3 regions of the Luteibacter mycovicinus genome follow, and region 2 is predicted to be linked to each of the others. Evidence: riboswitches for the same ligand, from Rfam matches in the RefSeq annotation. Region 2 holds a riboswitch; each other region holds the start of a gene.
The links. A riboswitch is a leader RNA that binds a small molecule or an ion and turns the genes downstream of it on or off. The one in region 2 is predicted to bind cobalamin.
Positions count from the first base shown of each region.

Region 1: it holds a riboswitch for cobalamin, as region 2 does, so the genes downstream of both, FA85_RS11835 (ribonucleoside-diphosphate reductase subunit alpha) here and FA85_RS17730 (CoA-acylating methylmalonate-semialdehyde dehydrogenase) in region 2, are expected to answer to the same signal.
Region 3: it holds a riboswitch for cobalamin, as region 2 does, so the genes downstream of both, btuB (TonB-dependent vitamin B12 receptor) here and FA85_RS17730 (CoA-acylating methylmalonate-semialdehyde dehydrogenase) in region 2, are expected to answer to the same signal.

Region 1 covers NZ_JQNL01000001.1:2,691,805-2,702,409, forward strand. The annotation lists gene queF (NADPH-dependent 7-cyano-7-deazaguanine reductase QueF) at 1-587, opposite strand, end outside; gene FA85_RS11815 (aldo/keto reductase) at 675-1,667, opposite strand; gene FA85_RS11820 (MerR family transcriptional regulator) at 1,664-2,143, opposite strand; gene FA85_RS11825 (acyl-CoA thioesterase) at 2,191-2,586, opposite strand; gene FA85_RS11830 (ribonucleotide-diphosphate reductase subunit beta) at 2,641-3,669, opposite strand; gene FA85_RS11835 (ribonucleoside-diphosphate reductase subunit alpha) at 3,822-6,329, opposite strand; cobalamin riboswitch at 6,496-6,706, opposite strand; gene FA85_RS11840 (hybrid sensor histidine kinase/response regulator) at 6,901-9,741, shown strand; gene FA85_RS11845 (SDR family oxidoreductase) at 9,784-10,605, opposite strand, start outside.
Region 2 covers NZ_JQNL01000001.1:3,975,622-3,986,226, forward strand. The annotation lists gene FA85_RS17700 (excinuclease ABC subunit UvrA) at 1-903, opposite strand, end outside; gene FA85_RS17705 (DUF2000 family protein) at 944-1,357, opposite strand; gene FA85_RS17710 (Lrp/AsnC family transcriptional regulator) at 1,436-1,945, shown strand; gene FA85_RS17715 (hypothetical protein) at 1,991-2,179, opposite strand; gene FA85_RS17720 (aldo/keto reductase) at 2,291-2,743, opposite strand; gene FA85_RS17725 (VOC family protein) at 2,852-3,235, opposite strand; cobalamin riboswitch at 3,347-3,551, shown strand; gene FA85_RS17730 (CoA-acylating methylmalonate-semialdehyde dehydrogenase) at 3,692-5,206, shown strand; gene FA85_RS17735 (acyl-CoA dehydrogenase family protein) at 5,218-6,393, shown strand; gene FA85_RS17740 (enoyl-CoA hydratase) at 6,390-7,187, shown strand; gene FA85_RS17745 (enoyl-CoA hydratase/isomerase family protein) at 7,184-8,329, shown strand; gene mmsB (3-hydroxyisobutyrate dehydrogenase) at 8,326-9,249, shown strand; gene FA85_RS17755 (LysR family transcriptional regulator) at 9,191-10,108, opposite strand; gene FA85_RS17760 (SDR family NAD(P)-dependent oxidoreductase) at 10,251-10,605, shown strand, end outside.
Region 3 covers NZ_JQNL01000001.1:2,738,376-2,748,980, forward strand. The annotation lists gene FA85_RS11975 (sensor histidine kinase) at 1-277, shown strand, start outside; gene FA85_RS11980 (LytR/AlgR family response regulator transcription factor) at 274-990, shown strand; partial or broken gene FA85_RS11985 (acyltransferase family protein) at 1,075-2,151, shown strand; cobalamin riboswitch at 2,175-2,409, shown strand; gene btuB (TonB-dependent vitamin B12 receptor) at 2,533-4,410, shown strand; gene FA85_RS11995 (hypothetical protein) at 4,439-5,020, shown strand; gene cobO (cob(I)yrinic acid a,c-diamide adenosyltransferase) at 5,047-5,649, shown strand; gene FA85_RS12005 (cobyrinic acid a,c-diamide synthase CobB) at 5,646-6,935, shown strand; gene cbiB (adenosylcobinamide-phosphate synthase CbiB) at 6,950-7,840, shown strand; gene cobD (threonine-phosphate decarboxylase CobD) at 7,833-8,813, shown strand; gene FA85_RS12020 (cobyric acid synthase) at 8,810-10,282, shown strand; gene cobU (bifunctional adenosylcobinamide kinase/adenosylcobinamide-phosphate guanylyltransferase) at 10,270-10,605, shown strand, end outside.

The sequences.
Region 1 (10,605 bases), 1.3 Mb from region 2:
GCGATCTGCACGCTGCCCCAGTCCGGCTGGCCGGTGACCGGGCAGTTGGAGCGGAGCAGGTGCGACACCAGCACTTCGCGGGCGTCCCCGTCGTTCGTGACGAGGAAATCCGCCCTGGGCGGGCCGTAGCTGTCGAAATCCAGCTCCTGCGTGTCCAGCAGCAGGCCTTCCGGCTCCGAGATTGGAGTGCCGTCCAGCTCGCCGGGCGCGTGCAGGACGATGCCGACCGGACCACCCGCGGCGGCTGAGAGATCGCGGACCAGTGTCTGGCGCAGTGTCGCCGCATCGGCCACGCGTTCCTGGGCAAAGCTGTTCAGATACAGCTTGAACGACTTCGATTCAACGATGTTGGGCGTCGTCGCCGGAAAGCGGAATTCAGCCACCGCCACGTGCGGCTTGCCGCGTTTATCCAGCCACGAAAGCTCGTAGCCGTTCCACACGTCCACCCCGTGGAAGGGCAACGCGGCTTCCGCCACGCCGATCTCATCGCGCTTGCCCTGGCGGGGAATGGGAAACAGCAGGCCGGCGTCGTAGCGATCCGCGTAGACGGTGGACTTGCCCAGGGGCGAATGTTCGGGGGACGACATGGCGGCAACGGCGGCGGTAAAGGCCGCCATTATAAGGGACGACCGCCCCGCGACCGGGTACCGGTATCGGGGCGGCTGTCCGGGCGTTCAGGCGTTGACGAAGCCCATCATGCTGCTCTGATAACGATCGCCAAGCGCCGCATCCGGCGGGAACACCGCGTCGATCTCGGCGATCTCGGTAGCCGTAAGGCTGACGTCATCGGCGCCGGCGTTTTCCTTCAGGTACTTCACACGCTTGGTGCCTGGGATCGGCACGATGTCCTCACCCTTCGCCAGCACCCACGCCAGCGCCAGCTGACCCGGCGTGCAGCCCTTGTCGGTGGCGAAGCGGCGGACCTTTTCGACGATCTCGAGGTTCTTCGTGAAGTTCTCGCCCTCGAAACGCGGATTGTTGCGGCGATAGTCGTCCTCGGCGAAGTCGTCCGGCGAGGTGATCGCACCGGTGAGGAAGCCTCGGCCCAGTGGGCTATACGCGACCAGCCCGATGTCGTGCTCGCGGCAGGCGGCCAGCGTGCCGGTGGTTTCCGGATCGCGCGTCCACAGGGAGTACTCGCTCTGCAGGGCGGTGATCCGGTGTACGCCCGCCGCCTTGCGGATCGACTCGGCCGAGGCTTCGGAAAGACCGAGGTAACGCACCTTGCCTTCCTCGACCAGCCGCGCCATGGCGCCGACGGTTTCCTCGATGGGCACGTTGGCGTCCACGCGGTGCTGGTAATACAGGTCGATGTGATCGGTCTTCAGGCGGCGCAGGCTGCCTTCCACCGACTCGCGCACGTATTCCGGGCGACCGCTGATGCCGCGCTTCGACGGGTCGTTCGGATCGCGCACGATGCCGAACTTGGTGGCGAGGAACACCTTGTCGCGACGACCGCCGAGAAAGCGGCCAATCAGTTCTTCATTGGTGTGCGGGCCGTAGGCGTCGGAGGTGTCCCAGAAGGTGATGCCCAGATCCAGCGCCGTTTCCAGTGTCGCGATGGACTCTTTCTCGTCGCCGGGGCCGTAGAACTCGCTCATGCCCATGCAGCCGAGGCCCTGAGCCGATACGTCCGGGCCGTTCTTACCGAGTTTGCGTGTCTTCATGCCTGTTTCCTGCGCGGGAAGGTGGGGGTCTTTTCGCGGGGCCGCGCCGTGGGCGGCGGGGGCGCCGTCACGGCAGGAGGCGCCGGTTCAGGGAATGACACACCTTCCTCGCCATACGCGGAGCGGTACATGGCGATCTTCTTGTCCAGCCGCGCGATCGTCTCGGTCAGGGTGACCAGTTCGTCGCGCAGAAAAGCGGCGTGGCGTGCCAGCAGGTCGCCGCGCAGGCGGATGCTGTCGGGCGTCTCACCCTGGCGGCGCAGCTCGGAATACTCCTGCAGCGTACGCATCGACATGCCGGTGGCGCGCATGTGGACGACGAAACGCAGCAGGGCGAGCTCGTGCTCGCCGTATACCCGCTGGCCGCTGCGGCGCGGCACCGGGTCGATCAGGCCGATCTGCTCGTAATAACGCAGGGTATGGACGGTCAGGCCGGTCGCCAGGGCGGCCTCGGCGATGGTCAGGTAGGTGGTCATGCCGAAAGCCTACGCCTTCGAGTGCGCTCTAGGTCAAGCGCCTCTTTTTATGCGGCTGCGGGCAGCGGCTGCACGGGCGTCGGCTTGTACTCGCTGTCCAGCGCGATCATCGTGAACGTGCCCCGCGTGCACAGCTCGCGCGCGCCGGTGATCAGATCCTCGGTGTACATCGCCACGTCGATCTTCATCGACGTACGACCCACCGAAATCACCGTGGCGATCAGCTCGACCATCTGGCCTTTACGAACGGGCACGTGGAAGTCGACCTGCTCCGAACGGGCGGTGACGACGATCTGGCGGGAGTAACGCGAGGCCGCCAGAAAGGCGGCCTTATCCATCCACGCCAGCGCCTGGCCGCCGAACAGCGTGCCGAGGTGGTTGGTGTGGTCGGGGAAGACGATTTCGAGGACGCGAGCCTCGGTGGGACGGTCGATAGCGGTCATGGGGGACGAATCCTGTTGCAGTGCAGCATGCATCATACAGGGTCCCCCGTTTCCTCAGAACGACTGGTCGAACGCGACCTCGCCCTGCACGCCGACCTGGTACGACGACACGCGGCGCTCGAAGAAGTTGGTCAGTTCCTGGACGTCCTGCAGGTCCATGAAGTCGAACGGATTCTTCGAGCCATACTTCTTGGGCATGTCCAGCTGGACCAGACGCTGGTCGGCGCAGTATTCGAGGTACTGGCGCATGTCGTTGACCGACAGGCCGGCCACGCCGCCCGAGAGCACGTCGGCGGCGAACTGGGTCTCGCAGGCGATGGCGTCCTCGAGCATCGCTTCGACTTCCTGGCGCATCTGGTCGTCGAAGAGGTCCGGCTCCTGCTCGCGCACGGTGCGCACGACCTCGAAGGCGAACGCCATGTGGCCGGACTCGTCGCGGAACACCCAGTTGGTGCCCGAGGCCAGGCCGTGCAGCAGCCCGCGCGAACGCAGGTAGTACACGTAAGCGAAGGCGGCGAAGAAGAACAGACCTTCGATGCACGCGGCGAAGCAGATCAGGTTGAGCAGGAACTGGCGACGGTGCTCGCGCGTCTCGAGACGGTTGAGGTTCTGGATCGAGTCGATCCACTTGAAGCAGAACTCACCCTTCTGACGGATCGACGGGATGCTCTCGATCGCGGCGAAGGCCTTGTTGCGCTCGGCCGGTTCCGGAATGTAGGTGTCCAGCAGCGTGAGGTAGAACTGCACGTGCAGCGCTTCTTCGTACAGCTGGCGCGAAAGGTACATGCGCGCTTCGGGCGAGTTCACGTGCTGGTACAGATTGAGTACCAGGTTGTTCGACACGATGGTGTCGCCGGTGGCGAAGAACGCGACCAGACGATGGATCAGGTGACGGTCCGCATCCGACATCTTCGACTTCAGGTCGGTGGTGTCGAGCGAGAAATCCACTTCTTCCACGGTCCAGGTGTTGCGGATCGCCGCGCGATACATCTCGTAGAACTGCGGGTATTTCATCGGCCGCAGGGTCAGCTCGAAGCCGGGATCGAGAATATGGGTATCGCGGGTGACGGGAGAAGCGGACATCGGGCTACCTCGAATTAAATACGTGTAGGAGCGCGCCCTGCGCGCGAAAAACCAACGAAGCGGCGATGCTGAAACGTTTGGCGCAGGCAGCGGCTTCGCGCGCGGGGCGCGCTCCTACAGGGATGCTGCGCCCCTTGCGGGGCGCGTTGCTTTTATTGGCAGGCTTCGCAGTACTCGGGGTTCTCGAGCGAGCAGAACACCGCGGCTTCGGCCTGCTCCTGCGCATCGGCGACCGGAGCGGCCGGCGTGGGCAGCGAGGCCGACGACGAGCTCACCGTGGTCTTCGCGATGCGGGTGGCGGGACGCGAACGCAGGTAGTAGGTCGTCTTGATGCCCGACTTCCACGCGTACATGTACATCGAGGACAGCTGACCGATGTTCGGGTTTTCCATGAACAGGTTCAGCGACTGGCTCTGGTCGATGTACGCACCACGCGCGGCGGCGAGATCGATCAGTGCCTTCTGCGGCAGCTCCCACGTCGTGCGGTAGACCTCGCGCAGCGCGGCCGGAATCGCGGCGATGCCCTGCACCGAACCTTCGGCGAGCTTGATCTGATCGCGCACGTCGGCGGTCCACAGGCCCAGCGTCTTCAGCTCATCGACCAGATAACGGTTGACGACGAGGAAGTCGCCCGAGAGCGTCTCGCGCTTGAACAGGTTGGACACCTGCGGCTCGATGCACTCGTAGCAGCCGGCGATCGAAGCGATCGTGGCGGTCGGAGCGATGGCGATGACCAGCGAATTGCGCAGGCCCTTGGCCTTGATCTTCTCGCGCAGCTCGGCCCAGCGGCCCTCTACGCCGGTCGGCGTGGCCGCCGGCCAGTAGTCGAACTGAAGCTCGCCGTTGGCGGCGCGGGTTTCGTCGAAGCCCGGGTGGGCACCGTCGCGCTCGGCGATCTCGTTGGACATCGACAGCGCGTGGAAATAGATCTCTTCCTGGATGCGCGTGGACAGCTTGCGCGCTTCTTCGGAGTCGAAGGGCAGGCGCAGCTTGAAGAAGACGTCCTGCAGGCCCATCACGCCCAGACCCACCGGACGCCACTTCATGTTGGCCGTCTTCGCCGTGGCGATCGGGTAGAAGTTGAGGTCGATGACGCGGTTGAGCTGACGCACGGCGGTGCGCACCGTGGTACCGAGCTTCTCGTAGTCGAACTGACCGTCCACCACGTGCCGGGCCAGGTTGACCGAGCCGAGGTTGCACACGGCGGTCTCGCCCTCGGAGGTGACTTCAAGGATCTCGGTGCACAGGTTGGACAGGTGAATGACGTTTTCCGGACGCGCGGTCTGGTTGCTCGTGGCGTTCGAGCGGTCCTTGAAGGTCATCCAGCCGTTGCCGGTCTGTGCCAGCGAGCGCAGCATGCGGGCGTACAGCTCGCGCGCCTTGATCGACTTGGCGGCCAGGCCCTCGGCCTCGGCCTTCTCGTAGGCGGCCTCGAACGTCGCGCCCCAGGTGTCGACGAAGTGCGGCACGATCTTCGGATCGAACAGCGACCAGTCGCCGTCGGTCTCCACGCGGCGCATGAAGAGGTCGGGCACCCAGTTGGCCAGGTTGAGGTTGTGCGTGCGGCGCGCGTCGTCGCCGGTGTTCTCACGCAGCTCGAGGAATTCCTCGATGTCGGCGTGCCAGGACTCGAGGTACACGCAGGCGGCGCCCTTGCGCTTGCCACCCTGGTTTACCGCGGCGACCGAGGCGTCCAGCGTCTTCAGCCAGGGCACGAGGCCGTTGGAATGACCGTTGGTACCCTTGATCAGCGAACCGCGCGAACGGATGCGCGAGTAAGCCAGGCCGATACCGCCGGCGAACTTGGACAGCTGGGCCACGTCGCCGTACTTGGCGTAGATCGACTCCAGGGCATCCTGCGGCGAGTCCAGCAGGAAGCACGACGACAGCTGCTCGTGCGCCGTACCGGCATTGAACAGGGTCGGCGAGCTGGCCAGGTACTCCAGCGACGACAGCATGCGATACAGCTCGAGCGTCTCGGCCACGTCGTTGCCGCCGAGCGCGCAGGCGATGCGCATGAAGAAATACTGCGGCGTCTCGATGACGAAGCGCTTCGTCGGGTGACGCAGCAGGTAGCGGTCATAAACCGTGCGCAGGCCGAAGTACTCGAAGCGGCGCGACCCGGTCGTGTCGATGGCGTCATTGAGCTTGCGCGCATTGACCAGGACGAAGTCACGCAGGCGCTCGTTGAGGATGCCCAGGTCGAAACCGGTGGAGATCGACTGCGAGAACGACTGGATGTCCTGTCCGGACACTTCCTTGTCGACGAAGGCGGCGAGCAGGCGTGCGGCCAGCTGGCCGTACTCCGGTTCTTCGGCGGTGAGCGCCGCGGCGGTGCGGATCGACAGCTGGTCGAGTTCCTGCGTGGTGGCGCCATCGTAGAGTCCGCCGATGGTCTTCAGGGCGACGCGCATGGGGTCGACCGCGAACAGGCCGTCGGCGCTGCGGGTCACCGCGCGCACGATCTTGTTCACGTCGACGACTTCCTGGCCGCCGTTGCGCTTGGTGACGCGCATCTGGCCAGGGTTGTGCGGGGGCGTCAGCGCGAACGCCGGCGGCGGGTCGCTGCGGTAGCCGGCGGCAGGCGCCTTGTCCGTAGTGTTATTGGCGGAGACGGCGGCATCGGCCGTCTCGGTGCGCTCGCGCGCGGAAGAATCCATCGTGGTCATTGTCTTGGCTCGCCCCAGGTTCTATCACCCGTTCCCGGTCGGCTGGCTCGTGAGGGATGGGGCTGATGCGGGAAACGGCCGGGGACGGAGCGCGCCGCGAAGGGGCTCCGGTCCGCGACGTGCTTCCCCGCGGAAGCCGTCACCACTATCGAGGCCGCCCGGGCACCGATTGCTGGCAGGTCTTCGGACTCATGGACATGGACCTTTCGGTCCGCCTACCCGTCGCTTCCCAGCCCCTGAAGGACCAGTGCATTGAACGGGATCGTTTCCATTTACCGCTGCGGGGCAGTTCCGGATTCGCACCGGATTCCCTATTAAGTCCGACGGGCAGTCGCGCCTCTCCGGACACCAACGGGACACACCATATAGGCGGGGGGTGGCAGCGTCAACACAAGATGTAGGGTGTCGCCGCTATGTGCTTGATCCGCCGCAAGTGATTTTTTGCAACCCCTTTCCCGCCCCGCGACGAAGAGGACCATGAGGGTTTTGTGAAGATCGTCTACACAAAGCGCATGACCTCTAACCGATAACATCTGCGATCCCTCATAGGATCGCTCGCTAGATGACCTTGACGTTCGCGCTGCAGGAACATGCCCTGGTCACCGATGCGTTCGACGCGCTGCCCTTCGGCTTCACCGCCGTCACGGCGGATGGCGAGCTCCTGTATGCCAATGCCTGGATGACGGCACGCCTCCGCGACGCGGGTGCGTGCGGCTTTCTGACCTGGTGGAATGAGGAAAGCCGGTCTCGCCTCGAGACCGCCTTGTCGCTTGCTGACGCCGGGGGCGTCCGAGAGCTGGCCCTGGGCTCCGTGGAGGGCGCCACCTGGCGGGTCTCGATCGAGCCGTGGCGCGCTTCGGCGCTGGGCCAGGCGTCCTTCATCGTGAGCATCCGCCCGCTGTCCGGGCAGACCGAGGCCGCGCGCACCATCGAAGAGCGTCGTGTGGCGCTGATCGAGGTCAGCGACATCCTCCGCGAAGTCGAAGATCCCGCCGAGATCGCCTACCGCGTGGCCGAGGTACTCGGCCGCGCGCTTCATGTCAGCCGTGCGGGCTATGGCTCGGTGGACACGATCGCGGAGACCATCACGATCGAGCGCGACTGGAACGCGCCGGGCATCGTCACGATCGCCGGTGTCCTCAACTTCCGTGAATACGGCTCCTACATCGACGATATCAAGGCCGGCCGTACCGCGGTCGTGTCCGATGCGTACAAGGACCCGCGCACGATCCATACGGCGGACGCGCTGGCGTCGATCAGCGCCACCTCGTTCATCAACATGCCGGTGACCGAGCGTGGCGGCACGGTGGCGCTGCTCTATCTGAACCACGAAAGCCCGCGGGAGTGGCCGGAAGAAGAGATCGACTTCGTCCGCGAGGTCGCCCATCGCACGCGCGTCGCGGTGGAGCGCCGTCGCGCCGAGGCCGAGCTGCTCGAGTTCGCGCACAGTCTGGAGCGTCAGGTCGCCGAACGTACGCTGGAACGCGACCGCATCTGGCGCCTGTCGAGCGACATCCTCGTCGTCGCCGACACCGACACCCGCCTGCTCTCGGTCAACCCGGCGTGGACCGCGATTCTCGGCTGGAGCGAGCGCGACACCATCGGCCGCTCCTATCTGGACTTCGTGCATCCGGACGACACCGGGCGCACTGGTGAGGAAACCGAGCAGCTGGCCGACGGTGTGGCTACGCTCCGTTTCGAGAACCGCTACCGCACCGCGGACGGTGGCTTCCGGCACCTGTCCTGGCGGGCGGTCCCGAGTGAGGGCATGATCTTCGCCGTGGCGCGTGACGTCACCAGCGAGCGCGCACGCGACGCTGAACTGGATGCCGCCCAGGAACAGCTGCGCCAGGCGCAGAAGATGGATGCGATAGGCAACCTGACCGGTGGCGTCGCGCACGATTTCAATAACCTCCTGCAAGTCATCAGCGGCAATCTGCAGCTGCTTGGCGCGGATGTGTCGGGCAACGAACGGGCCGAGCGGCGCGTCGCCAATGCGATGGCCGGCGTCACCCGTGGCTCCAAGCTGGCCGCCCAGTTGCTCGCCTTCGGCCGGCGTCAGCCGCTCGCGCCCAAGGTCGTCAACATCGGTCGCTTCATCCGCGACATGGACGAACTGTTGCGCCGCGCGCTCGGTGAGGCCATCGAGGTCGAGACCGTCATCGCCGGTGGCTTGTGGAACACGCTGGTCGATCCGTCCAATGTCGAGAACGCGCTGCTGAATCTCGCGATCAATGCACGCGACGCGATGCACGGGCAGGGCAAGCTCACCATCGAAGCCGGTAACGCCTTGCTCGACGAGGCCTATGCCACGGCACACGGCGACCTGCGGCCGGGCCAGTACGTCATGCTCGCCGTGACCGATACCGGTACCGGTATTCCGCACGACATCCTCGACAAGGTGTTCGATCCCTTCTTCACGACCAAGCCGGAAGGGCGTGGAACGGGCCTTGGCCTTTCGATGGTCTACGGCTTCGTCAAACAGTCCGGCGGCCACGTCAAGATGTATAGCGAGGCCGGTGAAGGCACGACGGTCAAGATCTACCTGCCGCGTTCGACGCAGAGCGAAGATCGCGTGGTAGCCATCGAGGAAGAAGCGGTGCGCGGCGGTGACGAGACGATCCTCGTCGCCGAAGACGATGAAGCCGTGCGCGAGACTGTCGTGGGCATGCTGGGTGAATTGGGCTATCGGGTGCTCAAGGCGCGTGACGCGGAGAGCGCCCTGTCGATCATCGAAAGTGGCATCGCCATCGACCTGCTGTTTACCGACGTGGTCATGCCCGGTCCGCTGCGCAGTCCGCAGCTGGCGCGCAAAGCCGTCGAGCGCCAGCCGGGGATCGCTGTGTTGTTCACCTCGGGCTACACGGAGAACGCTATCGTCCACGGTGGCCGTCTCGACGAAGGCGTTGAACTGCTCAGCAAGCCGTACACGCGCGAGCAGTTGGCACGGCGTGTGCGTCAGTTGTTGAGCTCGCGCGTCCCGCGCACGATCGCCGAAACGGTATCGGCACCCGCTGCCGGTTCCTCAGCATCGTCTTCTGCCGCGCTGCGTCCTTTGCGTGTCCTCGTCCTGGAGGACGATGCGCTGATCCGCATGTCCATCGCGGAGATGCTGGAAAGCCGCGGGCACACGGCGTTCGAGGCGGGCGACGGCAACGAGGCGATCCGCCTGCACGGTGTCGAGGGTATTGACGTGCTGCTCGCCGATGTGGGCCTGCCCGGCATGAGCGGTGTCGAGGTGGCGGAGCGCCTGCGCGAAAACCAGCCGGAGCTACCGGTGATATTCGCTACAGGCGATCACCTGGCGAATGGCGTTCAGCGCGATTCGCATACGGCGGTCATCATCAAGCCCTACGGCGTCGCCGATCTGATGGAAGCACTGGGACGGATCACCCGGGGCTGACGGCGGCCAGTGCACCGGCCGCCACGAGGACGACACCGGAAGTCAGGGCAGGGTATTGCCCCCCGTCACCCCGTACGTCTCACCGGTAATGAAGCTCGACTCCTGGCTGGCGAGCAACACGTACAATGGCGCACATTCCACCGGCTGGCCCGGACGTCCCAGCGGTACGTTCTTGCCGAACTCCACCACCTTCTCCTGCGGCTGACCACCGCTCGGCTGCAGCGGTGTCCAGACCGGACCCGGCGCCACGGCATTCACGCGGATGCCCTTCTCGATCACCTGCTTCGACAATGCCTTGGTGAAGGCGACGATCGCCGCTTTCGTCGGCGCATAGTCCAGCAGGATGTCCGACGGCTCATAAGCCTGAATCGAGGCCGTGTTGACAATCGTCGCGCCCGGCGGCATGTGTTCCAGCGCAGCCTTGCTCAGCCAGAACAGCGCGAAGACGTTGGTGCGGAACGTCGCTTCGAACGACGCGGTGTCCAGTTCGTCGATCGACTTGCTGAACTGCTGACGGCCTGCCACGTTGGCGAGGATGTCGAGGCCACCGAGTTCCTTCACGGTGCGCTTGACCAGATCCTTGCAGAACGCCTCGTCGCTCAGGTCACCCGGCACGGCGACGATGGTGTGACCTTCGCCGCTGAGCAGCGCGACGACCTCGTCGGCATCCTTCTGTTCGGACGGAAGATAGTTGATCACCACACTGGCACCTTCCCGCGCGAACGCGATCGCCGCCGCGCGGCCGATGCCGGAATCACCGCCGGTCACCAGTGCCTTACGGCCTTTCAGGCGACCGTTACCGCGATAGCTGGTTTCGCCGTGATCGGGCTTCGGTGACATCTCCTTTGCGAGACCCGGCGCGGG
Region 2 (10,605 bases):
CAACGACTCGCGCTTCAGGCGCTTGCCATCGCAGACAGGACAGACGCTGCCGATCATGTAGCGCGACACGCGTTTCTTCATGAGCGGACTTTGCGTCGTGCTGAAGGTGTGCAGCACGTAACGCCGCGCACCCATGTACGTGCCCATGTAGCTGGGTTCGGTCTTTCGCTTCAGTGCCGCACGGGTTTCCGCCGGCGTGAAGCCGGCATAGACCGGGACCGTCGGGGTTTCCTCGGTGAACAGAATCCAGTCGCGCTGCTTCTTTGGCAGGTCCTTCCAGGGCACGTCCACGTCGTAGCCGAGAGTGACCAGAATGTCGCGCAGATTCTGACCGTGCCATGCCGGTGGCCATGACGCGATGGCGCGTTCGCGCAGAGTCAGCGTGGGATCCGGCACCATCGATGCCTCCGTCACCTCGTACACGCGGCCCAGGCCGTGGCAGTGCGGGCAGGCACCTTGCGGCGTGTTGGGCGAGAAATCCTCGGCGAACAACATGGCCTGGCCGGCGGGGTACGAGCCCGCACGCGAGTAGAGCATGCGCACGAGACTCGACAGCGTGGTGACGCTACCCACCGATGAGCGTGCTCCGGGCGTGCCGCGCTGCTGCTGCAATGCCACCGCGGGCGGCAGCCCCTCGATTTCGTCGACGTCCGGCACGCCGACCTGGTCGATCAGGCGTCGCGCATAAGGCGCCACCGACTCGAAGTAGCGTCGCTGCGCTTCCGCGTACAGCGTCCCGAAAGCGAGTGACGACTTGCCCGATCCCGACACCCCGGAGAACACGACGAGCGAGTCGCGAGGGATCACGACGTCGATGTTCTTGAGGTTATGCTCGCGTGCGCCACGTACACGCACGAAGCCATGGAGGTCGGTCGAAGAGGGCGGGGATCTACGCTTGGTCATCCAGGGATTATCGCAGCCCCGGCTTGCGGTTCCCGTGAAATCACGTGTGCAGGGGCACGCCCTTCGTGGCTTTCTCGATCGCCTTGCGAGGCCCGCGTAACGCGATGCCGACGAGGTTGGGTGCATCGGCATCTTCCGCGAGGAAGGCTTCGCGGTTGGCCGCGTCGTGTCCAGTGGAGAACATCGCCTCGACATAGATCGCGCGGGTCACGTCGCGTTCGATGGCGACGCGATGCGCATGGGCGAGCTGCGTCGCATCGGCACCGAACACGAGCATCGGCTGCCCGAGCAGGCGCGCGTAGTGACGTCCGGCCGCATCGATGTATGGCTCGCCCATGGCATCCGCCGCCGCTCCGGCGATGCCGGTGGCCAGGAAGGCGGTGACGTTGAGCTTCTGCCATGTCAGCAGATCGCTGCGGACAAGGATGGCGACGCGGGTGTCGAAGGTGGTCATGTCGAAGGTTCTTCGCAGTCTGTTAGGCTGATTCAGTAAAACGCCGAATGTCATTCGGCGAAAGGGCGACAGGCTGCCATGACGAAAAAAACGAAAGCCATTCCGGGCGAGACCCCCGACGCGGTCCGGCTCGACGCGATCGACCGAAAATTATTAGGCGCGCTCTCCGCCGATGCCACGCTGAGCTACGCGGAGCTGGCCGAACGGCTGCATCTCTCCGCACCCGCGCTGCATGAGCGGGTGAAGCGGCTGCGCAGGGATGGGGTCATCAAGGCCACCGTAGCTGTGCTCGATGGGGTGAAGGTCGGGCGTCCGTTGCTGACCTTCGTCCACGTGGACACGACCAGCTGGGCGGTGACACGCCAGCTGCTGGCGCTGCAGGCCTTTCCCGAGGTGGAGGAAATCCACACCGTGACGGGAGAGAGCGCGATGTTGCTGAAGGTGCGGACGGCCGATACGCGGGGGCTCGAGCACCTGCTGGAGCGGATTCACGCGATGGAGGGATTCAAGGGGACGCGGAGCTATATCGCTCTGTCGACGTATCTGGAGCGGGGACCGAGTGCGGAGGAGGCTTCCGGGGCGACATAAAAAAACCCCGCGGTGCGGGGTTTCTGACGCCGACTTACGGGAGGCTCAGCGATCGCGTCGCGCGCGAACCTTGATCCGCTGCATCCGGCGCTGCTGCATCATGTTGAACCAGAAGGCCGTCTCCGTCACCACGCCAGCGGCGACGAGCAGCAACGTCCCTGTGACCGAACCGGCGAGAAAGAACACGACGGCCAGGGCGAACAAGGCGGCGAGGACGAGATGACGTTGGCTCATGGGTGACTCCTGCTTGCTGCGCGGCCCCGGGACCCGGGCGCGGCCTGATTCGATCCTCGGCTACCTACGAGATGGTGTCAATCGCGGAAACGTCAAGGGATTGTGGGCGATTCAGCCACGATAACGTCGCGCATCCACCAGCAGGGTCAGTGCGGGGGAGGTCTGCCGCCGGTTCGGGTCTACGCGGTGCTGATAGAGCAGATCGATCTGCTCGATGCCCAGACGCTTGAGCGATCCCTCGGCGGCCTTGCGGATGTTTTCCGGGAGGCTGTCCAGACCCGTCTGCTTGTTCGTTTCCGGATCGAACGCGAAGCCGAACTTCGTCACGATGACGACGCGGTCGCGCATCGGCGCGGGGGCTTTACCGACGATTTCCTCGTTGGTGAACGGGCCATAGACCTCGGCCGTGTCGAAGAAATCGACGCCCAGGTCCACCGCCTCGCGCATGAGCTTGACTGACTCGTCGCTGCTCAGCGCGTGGCTATAGCTGAAATTGAGGCCCATGCAGCCAAAGCCGAGGGCTGAGACTTCCAGGCCGCTTTTACCGAGAACGCGCTTTTTCATGGTGATCTCCAGAAGGTAGCCATGACGCCATGCTACCGACCGGGGGTCCAGTGATTAAGTGGGATAAACCGCTTGAGCCTATGCGGGCAGTTCATCAATGATCTTCCATCAGCTGGCGTGAAACACCGCCTCGATGTTGTGGCCATCCGGATCCAGCACGAAACCGCCGTAATAGCCTTCGTGATAGTGCGAACGCGGGCCCGGCGGACCGTTGTCCCTCGCGCCCGCATCCAGCGCCGTCTGATGAAATAGCCGCACCAGCTGCTGCGAACTCACTCGAAAGGCGACGTGTACCGGCGGCTGATTGGGTGTGCCCTGGTAGATCCAGAAATCCGGCTTGCCGTTCTCGCCGAACCCCGCCACATCGGTGCGCCCCGTTTTCGACGCGGGGAAGTGCACGATCAGTTCGTAGCCGATGGACGCCAGTACGGTGGTGTAGAACTGCTTGCTGCGCTCGAAGTCGCTGACGGTGGCGCCGGTGTGGTCGATCATCGGGATCTCCTGGGCGTGGAACGGCTGGTCCGCGCAGCTTAGTCGGAATCCGTGGCGGCATCCAAGGCGCCTTTACTGCATCGCAGCGTGTCGCTCGCCGCGTCGCCGCCTACACTTCCGCTGGCCACAGGTGTCCTGCCGCCGCCATTCCGGTGCGCAGGGTGAAACGGGAAGCCGGTCCGATGCCGGCGCTGCCCCCGCAACGGTAGGCGAGAAAACCCGACTCAGAACCACTGCGGCAACGCGGGAAGGTGTCGGGGTGATGCGGATCGCATCGCTCGCAAGCCCGGAGACCGGCCCGTGGTGGGCACCGCTTGCGGTGTCTTCCTCGGGTGTTGCGGTGGGCAACCGGACGAGCTGGCTCGATGCGGCGTCCGCGGCCTCGAACCGACTTGTCTCGCTCACGCACGCCCGGTTTCGCGGGTGAGCGATATGGAGACAGGCATCATGAACGAGATGAATCGTGCCGCGACCGACGTCGCGACCGTCAAACTGCTGATCGACGGCGAGTTCGTCGAGTCCGCGACCACACAATGGCGCGATGTGATCAACCCGGCGACGCAGGTCGTGCTGGCACGTGTGCCCTTCGCCACGTCCCGGGAGGTGGATGCGGCCGTCGCCGCCGCCCGGCGCGCGTTCGCCACCTGGCGCAAGACGCCCATCGGGACGCGGGCCCGCATCTTCCTCAGATACCAGCAGCTGATCCGCGAACACATGGCGGAGCTGGCGGCGATCCTCACGGCGGAACAGGGCAAGACACTGCCGGACGCGGAAGGCGACGTGTTCCGTGGCCTCGAGGTGGTGGAGCACGCGGCGGCCATCGGCAATCTGCAACTCGGCGAGCTGGCCAACAACGTGGCCGGTGGCGTGGACACGTACACACTGCTGCAGCCGCTGGGTGTCTGCGCCGGCATCACGCCGTTTAACTTTCCGGCGATGATCCCCCTTTGGATGTTTCCGATGGCCATCGCCACGGGAAACACCTTCGTGCTGAAGCCGTCGGAGCAGGACCCGATGGTCACCATGCGGCTGGTCGAGCTGGCGCAGGAGGCGGGCATTCCCAGAGGCGTGCTCAACGTCGTGCACGGGGGCGAGGAGGTGGTCAACGCCATCTGCGATCACGTCGACATCAAGGCGGTGTCTTTCGTCGGATCGACGAAGGTCGGTACGCACGTTTATCACCGTGCATCGCAAGCCGGTAAGCGCGTGCAGTGCATGATGGGAGCGAAAAATCACGCTGTCGTTCTGCCCGACGCCAACAAGGAGCAGACGCTCAATGCCATGGTCGGTGCCGCCTTCGGTGCGGCCGGGCAGCGTTGCATGGCGGCATCGACGGCGGTGCTGGTCGGTAACGCGCGGGAGTGGATTCCCGACATCGTCGCCAGAGCGCAGGCGCTGAGGGTGAACGCAGGCATCGAAGCGGGCACCGATGTCGGTCCACTGATCTCATCCGCAGCGCGTGAGCGCGTGGAGAGCCTGATCGACGCCGGGGTAGCGCAGGGGGCGACACTGGAGCTCGACGGTCGCGGCTTTCGCGTGCCGGGTTACGACGAAGGCAACTTCGTCGGGCCGACGATTTTCTCGGGCGTGAAGCCTGGCATGCGTATCTACGACGAAGAGATCTTCGGGCCCGTGCTGGTCGTCCTCACGGTCGACACGCTGGACGAAGCGATCGACCTGGTCAACGCCAATCCCAACGGAAACGGTACGGCCGTGTTTACGCAGAGCGGTGCGGCTGCCCGTCGCTTTCAGGAAGACATCGATGTGGGGCAGGTCGGTATCAACGTACCGATCCCGGTGCCGGTGCCGCTGTTCTCGTTCACGGGATCGCGTGCGTCCAAACTCGGCGACCTGGGCCCTTACGGCAAGCAGGCGGTCATGTTCTACACGCAGACCAAGACGATCACGTCGCGCTGGTTCGACGATGACACGCGTGGCCACGGCGTCAATACGACGATCAGCCTCAAGTGATGGCGGCCGTCATGGATATTCCTGTGATGGGGCAAGGTTTCGGCTTCAGCGACGAGCAGATGGCATTTCGCGAGGCGGCGCGCGATTTCGCGGCATCCGAACTGGCGCCGCGTGCGGCGCACTGGGACGCCGAGAGCATCTTTCCGCGTGAGGCCATCGGCAAGGCGGGCGAACTGGGTTTCTGCGGCCTGTATGTCGACGAAGCGGCCGGCGGCAGCGGGCTGACCCGGCTGGATGCGGCGATTGTGTTTGAAGAACTCGCCGCCGCCGATCCATCCACCGCGGCGTTCATCAGTATCCACAACATGGCGACGTGGATGCTGGCGACGCATGCACGTTCTTCGTTGCGTGCCGAATGGGGTCCGACGCTGTGCAGCGGGGCGAAGCTTGCGTCGTACTGCCTGACCGAGCCGGGCGCCGGTTCCGATGCGGCGTCTCTGCAGACGCGCGCCGTGCGTGATGGTGACGCATACGTGCTCCACGGCAGCAAGGCCTTCATCTCGGGAGCCGGTGCCACCGACATGCTCGTGGTCATGGCCCGCACGGGGGGCGAGGGTGCGCGTGGTATCAGTCCATTCGCCGTACCCGCCGACGCCGAAGGCATTACGTATGGGCGTAAGGAGGACAAGCTCGGCTGGAACAGTCAGCCCACGCGGGGCATCACGTTCGACGGCGTTCGTGTGCCGGCGTCGAACCTTCTGGGCGAAGAGGGTGAAGGGTTTCGGATTGCCATGAAGGGTCTGGACGGTGGGCGGATCAACATCAGCGCCTGTTCACTCGGTGCCGCACAGGGCGCCCTGGACGCCGCGCGGCGTTATCTCGGTGAGCGGCGGCAGTTCGGGCGCAAGCTGGGCGAGTTCCAGGCCTTGCAGTTCAAGCTGGCCGATATGGCGACCCAGCTGGTCGCCGCTCGACAGATGGTGCACACGGCGGCGCGCAAGCTCGACGCACGCAGTCACGACGCCACGGTGTGGTGCGCCATGGCCAAGCGCTTCGCCACCGATGCGGGATTCAACATCTGCAACGACGCCCTGCAGCTCCATGGCGGCTATGGCTATATTCGCGAGTACCCGATCGAACGGTTGCTGCGCGACAGCCGTGTGCATCAGATACTGGAAGGCACCAACGAAATCATGCGCGTGATCGTGGCGCGCCACTTGCTCAACACTGAAGAGGAGTTGCGATGACCGGTTACAAGGACACCGACTGGACGGGGCTCAGGCTGGCGTTCGAAGGCCACACGGCCATCGTGACGCTGATCAACCCGCCAGCCAACACCTGGACGGTACGTAGCCTTTCCGCGCTTCGCGATCTCGTCGCGGCGCTGAATGCGGATCGTGATGTCTACGCCCTGGTGGTGACGGGCGAGGGGGAGAAATTCTTCTCGGCCGGCGCCGATCTCAAGCAGTTCGCGGATGGCGACCGCGCGCTGGCGCGTGAAGCCGCCCGTCGGTTCGGTGAGGCCTTCGAGGCGTTGTCGGCGTTCCGTGGCGTGAGCATCGCGGCCATCAACGGCTATGCGATGGGTGGCGGCCTCGAATGTGCACTCGCATGCGACCTTCGCATCGCCGAGGAACACGCGCAGATGGCCTTGCCGGAAGCGGGTGTGGGACTGCTGCCGTGTGCCGGCGGTACGCAGAACCTGCCGCGCCTGGTCGGCGAGGGCTGGGCGAAGCGGATGATCCTGCTCGGCGAGCGAGTCGACGCCGCGACGGCCTTGCGCATCGGGCTGGTGGAAGACGTGGTTCCCCGAGGCGAAGGGTTGAATACCGCGCTCGCATGGGCAGCGCGTGCCGCGAAGCAGAGCCCCACCAGCGTGACGGCCTGCAAGCGCCTGGTGCAGGCGACGCGCACTCAGACGCACGCCGCCGCGCTCGTCGCCGAGCGCGAAGCCTTCGTCGACCTGTTCGACAGCGCCGATCAGACGGAGGGCGTACACGCCTTTCTCGAGAAGCGCCCGGCCGAGTGGAAGAACGCATGAGCGACGTGCTGTTCGAAGAGCGCGACGGGCGGGATGGCCGACGTATCGGCATCGCGACACTCCATGCGCCGAAGACCCTCAACGGGCTCTCACTGACGATGGCGAGCCTGCTGGATGCCCAGCTTCGCGCATGGGCCGACGACGACGCGATCGCGGTGGTCGTCCTGCAGGGAGCCGGCGAGAAGGCCCTTTGCGCGGGCGGCGACTTGCATGGCTTGTATCGAAGCATGGTCGACTACCGGGAAGCAGGCGGCGGTGAGATCACGCGCAACGCGTATGCCAGTGAGTTCTTTTCGACCGAGTACCGGCTGGACTATCGCATCCACACCTATGCCAAACCGATCCTCTGCTGGGGGCACGGCATCGTCATGGGTGGCGGCATCGGACTGATGGCGGGAGCAAGCCACCGTGTGGTCACCGAGCGGTCGAAGCTCGCCTTCCCGGAAATTACCGTGGGACTCTATCCGGACGTGGGAGGCAGCTGGCTGTTGTCGCGTGTGCCCGATCGCGGCGGCATGTTCCTGGCCCTCACCGGCGCGCCGCTCGGCGCGGGCGATGCCATCCATGCGGGTCTCGCCGACCACTTCATTCCCGAGAATGCGCATCCGGAGGTCATGAACGCGCTGTCCAACGCGAACTGGTCGAGCTCGGCGAGCGCCAACCACGACACGCTGACCGCGCTTCTACGCTCCATCGAGCAGCCGGTGTCACCCGGTCCGCTGCAAGGGCACGCGGGTCTGATCCGCGAGGTCTGCGGCAACGAGCGGCTCGACGATATCGTTGGCGCCATCGATGCGATCCAGGATGACGATACCTGGCTGCAGAACGCAAGGACGGCGCCGCTTGGCGGTGCGCCTGGCTCCGCGCGGCTCGGCTTCGAGCTGCAGCGCCGCGCGTCGACGCTTTCTCTCGCCGATACCTTTCGCCTCGAATACATCGTGTCGCTGCATTGCGCCGCACACGGCGATTTTGCGGAGGGCATCCGTGCGCTGCTGATCGACAAGGACCGCCAACCGCGCTGGAACCCGGCAACGCTGGCCGAGGCGACATCGAGCTGGGCCGAATCTTTCTTCAATGCACCGTTCAGCGCGGAAGCGCATCCGCTTGCCGATCTGGGCAGTCAACCGGAGTCGTACGCATGAGTCGCATCGCTTTTATCGGGCTGGGCAACATGGGTGGCCCGATGGCCGCGAATCTGCTCAAGGCAGGGCATGCCCTGCGGGTCTTCGACCTCGTTCAGTCGGCGGTCGATACGGCGGTTGCCGCAGGAGCCTCCGCGTCGGCGAGCGCTGCCGATGCGGTGAGCGACGCTGAGATCGTCATCTCGATGCTTCCCGCCAGCCGACATGTGGAAGCGCTTTACCTGGGTGACGCGGGGCTGCTGGCCGCCATTCCCGATGGTGCACTCGTCGTCGATTGCAGCACGATCGCACCGGCATCGGCGAAAAAAGTTGCACAAGCCGCCACTGGTCGCGGCCTCGCGATGCTTGACGCGCCTGTTTCTGGCGGCACCGCGGGTGCAGCGGCGGGAACGTTGACGTTCATCGTGGGAGGCGACGCGGCGGTGCTGGATATTGCACGGCCCGTATTGGAAGCGATGGGGAAGAATATTTTTCATGTCGGCGCTAGCGGTGCGGGACAGGTGGCCAAGCTGTGCAACAACATGGCGCTCGGCGTCATCATGGCCGTCACCGGCGAAGCGCTGGCCCTGGGCGTCGCGCACGGTCTCGACGCGGGCGTGCTGTCGCAGATGATGGCGGTGAGCACGGGGCGCAGCTGGGCTACGGAGGTGTGCAATCCGTGGCCGGGTGTGCTGCCGAACGCGCCGGCATCGCGTGGCTACACCGGTGGCTTCGGCAACGATCTGATGTTGAAGGATCTCGGGCTGGTCACCGAGGCGGCGGTCGGTGTGGGGGCCTCGATTCCACTCGGGGAGCTGGCGCGCAATCTTTATGCGTTGAATAGTAAGGCGGGGAATGGGGAGCTGGATTTCTCCAGCGTGATCAGGCTGATGTCAGCTGCGCAAGACGATCCTGGCAAGCCTCGCGCACCAGTTGTCTGAGCCAGCGATGTCCAGCCTCGTTCTCCAGCCTTGGATGCCACATCTGCGACACCGTGATGGCCGGCGTTTCGACCGGCAGGTCGAAGACGCGCACGGTATCGGGCGGGCTGGCAAGAAACGAGGCCGGAACCAGCCCGATCAGGTCGGATGCCAGCGTCACCGCCAGAGCCGCCTGAAAGCTCGGCACGACCGAAACGACGTCGCGCTGAAGACCCTTTGCGGTCAGGGCGGCATCGACCGGACCCTCGCTGCGGCCTGCACGTGAGGCGACAACGTGGCCGTACGCCACGTACGACTCGGGCGTCATCGGATCGACATCGGCCAGCGGATGGCCGCGCCGGATCACACCGACGAAACGGTCGCGAAACAACGCCTGCACGCGGACTTCGGGTCCCATGCCGCCGAGGACGCCGATCTCGAGATCGGCCAGTCCTTCGCGGAGCGGCACCGCGGACTTCTCCGCTTTCGGGGCGAAACGCAAGCGGACGCCAGGCGCTGCGCGGCTGGCCGCGCCGATGAGTTCGGCCGCAAACACCTCGACAAATCCATCGTTGGCGCGGATCGTAAACGTGCGCCGGAGGGAGGCGATCCCGTCTTCGGTGACCGCCGGGCGGAGAACGCTTCGCGTGTCCTGGAGCAGGCCGTGGGCGCGTTCGCGCAGAGCTTCGGCGTGCGGCGTCAGCACCATACGCCTCCCGGCCCGGACCAGCAGTTCGTCCTGTGTGGCGGCGCGCAAGCGCGTCAGCGTGCGACTCATGGCCGACGCGCTGAGCCCCAGGCGCCGTGACGCGCCCGCGACGCTCGCTTCGGCCAGCAGGGCGTCAAGGGCAACGAGGAGGTTGAGGTCGGGTTCGTCCATGACCCATCGTATCGCGATCGGATCAGATAAGGCGTTTGGTGCAGGTATGGACTGACGGTCGCGCGTCTTCCGCCCCGGTTGCGTCGTCGCTACGTTGGGAGGACCGGCCCGGAGTGCGGGCCCCTCGTAACCGGAGTAGCTCATGCAAGCACCGTCCTCACAGAAAACCATTCTCCTGATTGGCGCGTCGCGCGGCCTCGGATTCGCGATGGTCGAGGAATACCTTGGGCGTGGCTGGCACGTCATCGCTACGGGGCGGGCCAGCTCAACCGGAAAGCTGCGTGAACTGGCAGCGTCGTCCGACGGCGCACTTGAAGTCGAGGTCCTCGATATGACCGTGGTCGAGGATGTCGCCGCCCTCAAGGCCCGACTGTCATCGCGGACGGTGGACGTGCTTTTCGTCAACGCGGGGGTGACCAACGATGACGCGGAGACGATAGCCGACGTGTCCACCGACGAGTTCATCCGCGTGATGGTCACCAATGCGCTCAGTCCCA
Region 3 (10,605 bases), 1.2 Mb from region 2:
GAACGCCATCCGGCATGGCATCGCACCCCGCCGTGAGGGCGGCCGGATCGACATTCGTGTCGAGCGTGACGGAGGAACACTTCGGGTGTGGGTCGATAACGATCGCTTCGACGGGCCTTCAGCAGGAGGGCAGGGCGTGGGTCTGACGAATGTACGTGCCCGCCTAGATGTGCTCTATCCCGGCAATCACCTGCTGGAAGCTGGCCCTCGCGGCGATCGGTGGCGCACGGCGGTCACCTTGCCCGTGCGCTCTGCCGTCATGCGGACAACCGCATGATTCGCATCGCCGTCGTCGATGACGAGCCCCTCGCTCGCAGGGGCGTGCAGGTCCGCCTTAATGCGGAGCCCGACGTTATCGTCGTCGCCGAGGCGGCGGATGGTCAGGCGCTGGCCGCCATGCGTCGAACCGATGTGGATCTCGCGATCGTCGATGTCCAGATGCCTGGCCTGACCGGTATCGATGCCCTGGCGGCCATACCGCCTCCCGACCGACCGTTGGCGATCCTGTTGACCGCGCACGACAGCTTCGCTCTCCGTGCCTTTGAACTGGGCGCGGTGGATTACCTGCTGAAGCCCATCGATGATGAACGCTTCGCCGAAGCGATTGAACGGGCTCGTCGACAACTCGGCAGGGCGGTGACCACGACAACGAGGCAGGCCGAACGCTTCGCCATTCGTATCGGTGCCCGCATTCACTACGTCGCTGCGGACGAGGTCGAGTGGATCGAGGCCGACGGTGATTACGCGGCGCTGCATGTACGCGGCGAACGGTATCTGCTCCGCGAAACCCTGCATACGCTGTCCAGGCGACTCGACCCGCTGCGCTTTCTCCGGGTGCACCGCTCGGCCATCGTTCGGGTGGATCAGGTCGCCGAACTCCTGCCACGGTCCAACCGCGACGCGGTGGTTCGATTGAAAGATGGTGCGACGCTGCGCGCAAGTCGTACCTATATCGATGCCCTGCTCGCCGCGTTGCACCGCGGGCAATGAGCGCGCCCGCGAATCGCCATAAACGCGCCGTGCATCCGCCCGGACGCGCCCGCACATTGACGTGACACCCAGGGGATCCCACGCATGAACCGCACTCCCGGCCTCGACACGCTGCGCGCGATCGCCATCGCCTGGGTGATGTTGTTTCACAGTTATCTGGTCGGCGGCCTCGGCGATGGCTTCAGCAAGCTGGAATGGTCGGGGTGGATGGGCGTCGACCTGTTCTTCGTGCTGAGCGGCTACCTCATCGGCACGCAGGTGCTGAAGTCCCTGAAGACCACGGGCAAGCTCGATTTCGTCGGCTTCTATCGACGACGCTTCATACGAATACTTCCCGCCTTCTTCGTCGTGCTGGCACTTTATGCGTTATGGCCGGCATGGCGAGAAACGCCGGGTATGCAGCCGTTGTGGCAATTTCCGACGTTTACCTTCAACCTGTTGTTCGACAACGGCGACAACTATGCGTTCTCCCACGTGTGGTCGCTATGCGTGGAAGAACACTTCTATCTCGTCTTTCCCTTGCTGGCCTTCGCGCTGACGCGCAAACCCGCTCTGTGGAAGTTCATCACCGTATGCGTCGCGGTGGTCGCCGGCGGCCTCCTGTTGCGGGCGTGGCTGTGGTCCGATTTGCTGGGACCGGCTCGTGATACGGACATCAGTGCGGGCCTGGTCTATCTCCGTTACCTCTATTACCCCACGTGGTCGCGCCTGGATGGGCTCGTCGCCGGTGTCGCCCTGGCGGCGTGCGGGGTGTATCGCCCGCAGTGGATGGCATGGATCCATGCGCGCGCGGGCTGGGTGCTCGGCGCCGCCACCGTTCTCCTTGGCGTCTGTCTGGTCCTTTTCGACGGTGCACGCCCCCTGTTCTGGCCCTGCGTCATCGGCTACCCCCTGCTGTCGCTGGCGATGGGTGGCTTCGTCGCCGCCTTCAGCGGCCCGACCGTCTTCGCAAGGCTGCGGGTGCCCGGTGCCGGATGGCTGGCCGCCGCTTCATACAGCCTCTATCTCTGCCACAAAGGCGTTTTTCATCTGACGGAGGGGCTGCTCGGTGACGGTCTGGCCGATCATCGCTTTGTCCGTTTCGCCATCTATGCGGCCGCGACTCTGGCTGGCGGTGCGCTGCTTCACTACGGTGTCGAGCGCCCGTTCCTGCGCTGGCGCGACCGCCGCGTTCATGCTTCGGATACACTACCGCCGCCCAAGGTGATTCCCGGTGTCGCAGCCGGGGATTGAAACGGGAATCCGGTGACCCGCGCGACCCACGAGGTCCGCGTCATTCCGGAGCTGCCCCCGCAACGGTAGGCGAGCCAAAGGTCTGCATGAAGCCACTGTGCCCCGAAAGGCATGGGAAGGCGCCGACCGGCAGGGATTCTCCCTGCGCTCGCAAGCCCGGAGACCGGCCTTCGAGGTAACACCGGACAGGCGGAGGGCCATGTCGTGGGTGGCCGGCCGGCCTTCCGCCATCGGCGCTCCCCGCTACCGTCTCCCTGTCTCTCGCCATTCATGCCGCGCGGATGGGCGCGGTAGTGCAGGAGTCACCACGTGTCGCTTCGTATTTCCACCCTCGCGGTCGCCATCGCGATGGCATGCCTCGTTCCCGCCGCGGCCTTCGCCGATGACACCTCCACCGACCTCGACAAGGTCGTGGTCACCGCGAGCCGGACCGAGCAGACCCAGGCGCAGGTGCTGTCCGCCTCCACGGTGATCGACCGTGCCGGGATCGAGCGGCTGCAGCCGCGCTCGCTGGCCGACCTGCTGCGTGCGACGCCCGGTGTGTCCATCGCCAATAACGGCGGCCCGGGCAAGTCGACCTCCGTCTTCATGCGCGGCACCGCGTCCGACCACGTGCTGGTGCTGATCGATGGCGTGAAGGTGGGTTCAGCGACCTCCGGTACGGCGGCCTTCCAGGATATTCCGGTCGACCAGATCGAGCGCATCGAAATCGTCCGTGGCCCGTTCTCCAGTCTCTATGGCTCGGACGCGCTGGGCGGCGTCATCCAGATCTTCACCCGTCGTCCGGAAGGCAGCTTCGTGCCGAACTTCTCCGTCGGCGGCGGCAGCTACGACACCTTGCGCGGCTCGGCCGGCTTCAGCGGACGCGGCTCGAACGGCTGGTACGCGGTGGAAGCGAACCACGACCAGACCGACGGCATCAACGCATGCCGCGGCCGCCCCAGCCCGGGCGGCGGCGGTTGCTACACCTACGAGCCGGACAAGGACGGTTACCGCAACAATGCGCTGTCGCTGAAGGGCGGATGGCGCTTCGACGAGCAGTGGGACGCCGACGTCAATGCCATGCGCACCGAAGGCGCCAACCATTACGACGGCACCAGCAGCAACTTCGCCGACTCGTCGACGCAGGTCGTTGGCGGCCGTCTGCGCTATACACCGTCGAAGGACGTGAAGTTCACCCTCAACCTCGGTCGCAGCGGTGACTTCTCGACCGACTACGAGAACGGCGTCTACGCCGATACGTTCAACACGCATCGCGACGTCGCCTCGGTGCAGGCGGACCTCGGTCACGTCGGTGGGGACGCAGGCCAGACCACGCTCGGTTACGACTGGCAGCGCGATCGCGTCGTCGGCAGTACCGACTACTTCGTCGATGCGCGTCGCAACCACGCGATTTTCGGCCAGTGGTTGCAGGCATTCGGCGACAGCTCGATCCAGGCCAGTCTGCGCCGTGACGAGAACAGCCAGTTCGGCGGCAAGACCACCGGCAGCCTGCAGTACGGCTACATGCTGACGAAGGACCTGCGTGTCACCGGCAGCTACGGCACCGCGTTCAAGGCACCGACGTTCAACGACCTGTACTACCCCGACTACGGCAATCCGGACCTCCGCCCGGAAACTTCCCGCAACTGGGAGCTGGGGCTGCGCGGTACGCCCACGTGGGGTAACTGGTCGATCAATGCCTTCCAGAATCACATCGACAACCTGATCGTCTTCGACTCGAGCCTGACCGGTCCGCTGTTCCCGTTTGGTGGCGCGAACAATATCGACCGCGCACGGATCCGTGGCGTGGAGCTGGCAGCCGACACCACCGTCGCCGACTGGCACCTCTCGTGTAACGCGACGTGGCTGCAGCCGGAAGACGATAGCGACGACGACAGCAAGGGCAACCTGTTGCCACGACGTGCCCGCCGTACCGCGAATATCGACGTCGACCGCTCGTTCGGCGCGCTGAGCGTCGGTGCCAGTGTGTTCGCCTCGGGCTATCGCTATGACGACTCGACCAACCTGCACCGGCTGGGTGGCTACGCGCTGACCGATCTGCGCATCGCGTACGCCTTCGCGCCGGCGTGGTCGGTGGAGCTGGCCGGCAAGAATGTCTTCGATCGCCACTACGAGACTGCGCGTTACTTCAATCAGCTGGGTCGCAACTACATGCTCACGTTCCGTTACCAGCCCCGCTCGTAATCCGTCCCCCCGTACGAGGTACGCCCCGATGAAACCCCTGTTACGTCCGTTGTTTGTCGCCATGTCGGCATGGTTCGCGCTGATCATGATCGCCACGCGTTTTCATCACTTCGGCGATGTACTGCATCTTCCCGACGCGTCGATGGCGTTGTTCTTCCTCGGGGGTATCTACCTGCGAAAGCACCTGGCCTTCGTCGCCTTCGTCGTCCTGGCCGTGCTGATCGACTGGGTTTCGATCAGCTACGCGGGCGTGAGCGACTTCTGCATCACGGTGGCCTATTCGTTCATGCCGCTGGCGTACGCCGTGCTCTGGTACGGCGGCCGCCTGGTGGCACCGCGTTTCGACGGTTCACTGGCATCGCATGCGATGGTGTTCGCGGCATTGCTGGTCTGCGCCACGGTCTCGTACGCCATATCCAATGGTGCGTTCTACTGGCTGGGCGGCCGTTACACCGATACCAACATGACCCAGTACGTGCAGCGCTTCATGCAATGGGCGCCGCTTTTCGTGCGTGCCGCCGCGGCGTATGTGCTGGTGGCTCAGGTGGTCCAGGCGGCGGTCTGGCGCTTCGCACCGCGGGCACGGGACGCCCGTACCACTCACGCATGAGCGGCGACACCACGCCATGGCGTGAAATGGACGAGGAGGCTCGTCATCGCGACCGCATGCGCCGGAAGAAGGAGCTGATCGACCGACGTATCGCGAAAGCGACCATCGATCGCGGCGTGCTCGTGGTCAACACCGGCAACGGCAAGGGAAAGAGCTCGTCCGGATTCGGTATGCTGGCGCGGTCGCTCGGCCATGGCTTTCGTTGTGGCGTCGTCCAGTTCATCAAGGGCAGTTTTTTCACCGGCGAGGAGGCATTCTTCCGCATGTACGAAGACGGTCCGCTCGATTACCACGTGATGGGCGAAGGCTATACGTGGGAGACACAGGACAAGGCGCGCGACATCGCGGCCGCCATGGCCGCGTGGGATGTCGCCGAGCGCATGCTCGCCGACCCGGCATACGATTTCATCCTGCTCGACGAGCTGAACATCGCGCTGGTGAAGCAATACATCCCGCTCGATCGCGTGCTCGACGCCTGCCGGGCGCGACCCGAACGACAGCATGTGGTGATCACGGGCCGTGGCGCGCCGGACGCGCTCGTCGAACTGGCGGATACCGTGACCGAGATGCGCGTGGTGAAACACGCCTATCAGGCGGGTATCCGCGCGCAGAAGGGCGTGGAACTGTGAGCCGTTCGTGTCCCGCGCTGCTGGTCTCGGCACCTGCGTCGGGGCAGGGCAAGACCAGTGTGACGGCGGCCCTGGCGCGTGCGCATGCGCGTGCCGGCCGCCGGGTCCGCGTCTTCAAGACCGGACCCGATTTTCTCGACCCGATGATCCTCCAGCGCGCAGCCGGCGCTCCGGTTTACCAGCTCGACACCTGGATGGGTGGCGAAGACGACGTTCGCGCGCGACTCCATGCCGCGGCGGAGGAGGCGGACCTGATCCTCATCGAGGGCGTGATGGGGCTGTTCGACGGGCGCCCGTCGAGCGCGGATCTGGCCCAGCGGTTCGGTTTGCCCGTTCTCGCCGTGATCGATGGCAGTGCCATGGCGCAGACGTTCGGTGCGCTGGCGCATGGACTGGCCAGTTATCGCGACGGGCTCATCGTGCACGGCGTGATCGCCAACCGTGTTGGCAGCGCGTATCACGCCACCTTGCTGCGCGAGAGCCTGCCGCCTGCGCTTACCTGGTACGGCGCGCTCCCGCGCGATGCGGCCATGGGTCTGCCGGAGCGGCATCTCGGCCTCGTGTCCGCCGCGGAGCTGGCGGATCTCGACGCGCGGCTGGATGCGCTGGCCGACGCGTTGCCCGCCGAGGCGGTGGGCCAGCTGCCACCCGCGGTCGTTTTCCAGCCGCCGGTCGACCGACATTCCACGCGGCGGCTGGATGGCCGCCGCATCGCCATCGCCTGCGACGAGGCATTCGCCTTCGTGTACCCGGCCAATCTCGACGTGCTGCGTGACGCCGGCGCGGAGCTGATCTTCTTCAGTCCGCTGGCGGGTGACGCCTTGCCCCCATGCGATGCGATCTGGCTTCCGGGGGGCTACCCCGAATTGCACCTCGACACGCTGACGAGCCGTGACGATCTGCGCCGCGATCTGCACGCGCATGTCGATGCCGGACGCCCCCTGCTGGCGGAGTGCGGCGGTCTGCTCTATGCCCTCGACCGGCTTACCGACACGCATGGCCATGCAGCCGGCATGGCGGGGCTGATCGCCGGAGACGCGATGATGCAGCCGCGCATGGCGGCGCTCGGCATGCAGTCGGTGGACCTGCCCGAAGGGATCCTGCGCGGTCATTCGTTTCACTATGCGAAGGCGACGATCGCCGCCACGGCTCTGGCGGTGGCGAGCAACCCGAATGGCGGGCCCACCGCCGAGGCGGTCTACCGCCGTGGGCGCATGACCGCCAGCTTCGTGCACTTTTATTTCCCATCGAATATCGACGCCGCGCTGCGTCTTTTCCTGCTGTGACCACCGCCTTCGCGATGCTCGCGGCGCTGCTGCTCGATGCATGGTGGGGCGAGCCACGACGCGCGCATCCGCTGGTCGGCTTCGGCCATCTCGCTCAATGGATCGAGCGACAGCTTTATGCCGGTCGCCGCCCCCGGGGCGTCCTGGCCTGGTGCCTGGCGGTGCTTCCGCTGGTCGGACTGCTCGCGCTGATCCGATACGGGATGCCCGCCGCGCCCGGGTTTGTCATCGATACGGTGGTGCTGTATCTCGCCGTGGGTCGGCGCAGCCTCGCGGAGCACGCGTTGCCCGTCGCCGATGCGCTGAGCGCGGCCGATATCGGTGCGGCGCGGCAGGCGGTCGGTCGAATGGTCAGCCGCGATACGGAGGCCCTGGATGCCTCGCGTGTGGCCGCCGCCGCGACGGAATCCGTCCTCGAGAACGGCCACGACGCCGTCTTCGGTGCGCTGTTCTGGTTTCTGTTGCTGGGCGCGCCGGGCGTGCTGGTGTTCCGTCTGGCGAATACGCTGGATGCGATGTGGGGCTACCGGACGCCGCGCTACCTGCGCTTCGGCTGGGCGGCGGCGCGTATCGACGACGTGCTCGGGTTCATCTCCGCAAGGCTCACCGCGCTGACGTATGCACTGGCGGGCGAATTCACGACGGCACGTCGTTGCTGGGCGACGCAGGCACCGTTGTGGGACAGCCCCAACGCCGGCCCGGTGATGGCCGCCGGTGCGGGCGCGCTGAACGTCCGACTGGGTGGGCCCGCGCCATACCACGGTCAGTGGGAAGACCGTCCTGTCCTCGGTACCGGGGATGCGCCCGACGCCACCTCTATACGACGCGCCCTGCGTCTCGTCGATCGGGGCGCAGCGATCTGGATCGGTCTCGCACTCGTGGCTGGAGTAGCCGCTCATGCTTGAGCATGGCGGACGTCTGGCCCGTGCGGTGACACAGCACGGCATTCCACGCGAACGCTGGCTCGATCTGTCGACGGGCATCAGCCCGTATGCCTATCCCGTGCCTGCCGTACCGGCCGAGGCATGGCACCGGTTGCCCGAGGACGACGACGGGCTCATGCACGTGGCCCGCGCCTACTACGCGGCGCCGCATCTTCTGGCCGTTCCCGGCTCGCAGGCGGCGATCATGGCGTTGCCGCGCATGCGGTCACGCTCGCGTGTGGGCGTGATCTCGCCGGGCTACAACGAGCATGCGCATGCGTGGCGGCAACACGGTCACGACGTCCGCGAGTGTCCGGCGGATGCATTGTTCGAACGCGCCGCCGACTTCGACGTGATCGTGCTCATTCATCCCAACAACCCTGGCGGCGACCGGTTCCGTCGCGAGGCGCTGCTCGCGTTGCACGCATCGCTCGCGTCGCGCGGTGGCTGGTTGATCGTCGACGAGGCGTTCGTCGACACGCGACCGAACGGCACGCTGTGTGCCGCGGCATGCGACAGCCTGATCGTCTTGCGCTCGGTGGGTAAGTTCTTCGGCCTCGCAGGTGTGCGCGCGGGGTTTGTCGCGTCGTCGCCGGGCCTGCTGGAGGCACTGCGTGAATGTCTGGGGCCGTGGACGCTGAGCGGGCCGACGCGCCACGTCGTGAAGGCGGCGCTGACCGACGTCGACTGGCAGATCACGATGCGCGCGCGGCTGCGCGAAGACAGTGCGCGGCTGGTTGCGTTGCTGACGGAGCACGGACTGCGTCCCGATGGTGGCTGCGATCTCTTTCAGTATTGTCGCCATCCCGACGCCGCTCGTCTTCACGACGCCCTCGCGACGCGTGCCATCCTCACCCGCCGCTTCGACAATCCGCCGGCGCTGCGTTTCGGCCTGCCAGGCGACGAGGTCGGTTTCGAGTGCCTCGATGTGGCACTGGCCGAGGTGATGGCTTGAACGCGCGCGTACTCATGGTGCAGGGTTGCACGTCCGACGCGGGCAAGAGCACCGTCGTCGCCGCGCTGTGCCGCTGGCTGCGCCGCCGCGGTGTCGTGGTCGCGCCGTTCAAGCCGCAGAACATGGCTTTGAACTCCGCCGTCACGGTCGATGGCGGCGAGATCGGTCGCGCACAGGCGGTGCAGGCGCAGGCGGCGGGCGTCATGCCGCATACCGATTTCAACCCCGTCCTGCTCAAGCCGAACAGCGACACCGGTGCGCAGGTGATCGTCCACGGACACCCCGTCGGCAACATGGACGCCGTCGGTTATCACGCGTACAAGCGTGTCGCGATGGACGCGGTGCTCGCATCGCATGCGCGACTCGCCGACGCCTATGCGGCGATCGTTGTCGAAGGTGCCGGGAGCCCGGCCGAGATCAACCTGCGCGATCGCGATATCGCCAATATGGGGTACGCCGAGGCGGTCGACTGTCCTGTCATTCTGGTGGCCGACATCGATCGTGGTGGCGTCTTCGCCCATCTCGTCGGCACGCTGGCTTTGCTGTCGGAGAGCGAGCGTAACCGCGTGGCGGGCTTCGTCATCAATCGCTTTCGCGGCGATATCGCGCTGCTCCAGCCCGGTCTCGACTGGCTGGAGCGTGAAACAGGCAAGCCGGTACTGGGCGTCCTGCCCTATCTTCACGGCATGGTGCTGGAAGCCGAAGACGCCTTGCCGCGGGACCGGGTGCGTCGCGAGCACGCGCGCCTGCGTGTGGCCGTGCCCGCGCTTCCACGGATCAGCAATCACACCGATCTGGACGCGCTGCGCCTGCATCCCGATGTGGCATGTGTCTTCGTCGGGCCGGGCGAGAGCTTTCCGGCATGCGACCTGATCGTCCTGCCCGGATCGAAGTCCACCCGCGCGGATCTGGCATGGCTGCGGTCTCAGGGCTGGGACCAGGCCATCCTCCGGCACGTCCGTTACGGCGGCCACGTCATCGGCATCTGCGGCGGTATGCAGATGCTCGGCCACGCGGTGCACGACCCGCTTGGCGTCGAAGGGGCCGCGGGTTCTAGCAGCGGGCTCGGCCTGCTCGACCTCGAAACGACACTGGCGCCCGCCAAACAGTTGCGCATCGTCAGCGGCCAGGTGAGTGGCAGCGATGCCACCGTCATCGGTTACGAGATTCACTGCGGTGTAAGCACCGGCGCGGGGATGAAGCGTCCCGCCGTCGTGCTGGACGACGGGCGCGACGACGGCGCGCGCTCCGACGATGGACGCGTCATCGGCACCTACCTGCACGGGCTGTTCGATCACCCGGATGCGTTGCGCGCATGGCTGGGACACGCGGGTCTCGATGGGTCGGCGCCCTTCGACCTCGGCGCGTTACGCGAGGCGACGATCGACCGCCTGGCCGACACGATAGACGCGCATATGAATACGGCGGTACTCACCCGACTTTTTGGACTCGATGCATGCAGACCCTGATTCTGGGCGGAGCCCGCTCCGGCAAGAGTGCGCTGGCGGAGAGACTGGCCAGCGCGTCCGGCCGCGATGTGGTGTACGTGGCCACCGCGCAGGCGCTCGACCTGGAGATGGCCGAACGCATCGCGCATCACCGCGCACGGCGGCCCGCGTCGTGGACCTCCGTGGAAGAGCCGCTGATGCTCGCCCGCGTCCTTCGGGAGCACGCGGCGGAGCATCGCTGCGTACTCGTCGATTGCCTCACCTTGTGGCTGTCCAATCTGCTGGGCATCGACGACGGTCGTCATTTCGGCAGTGAGCACGAGGCGCTGCTGGCCACGGTGGCG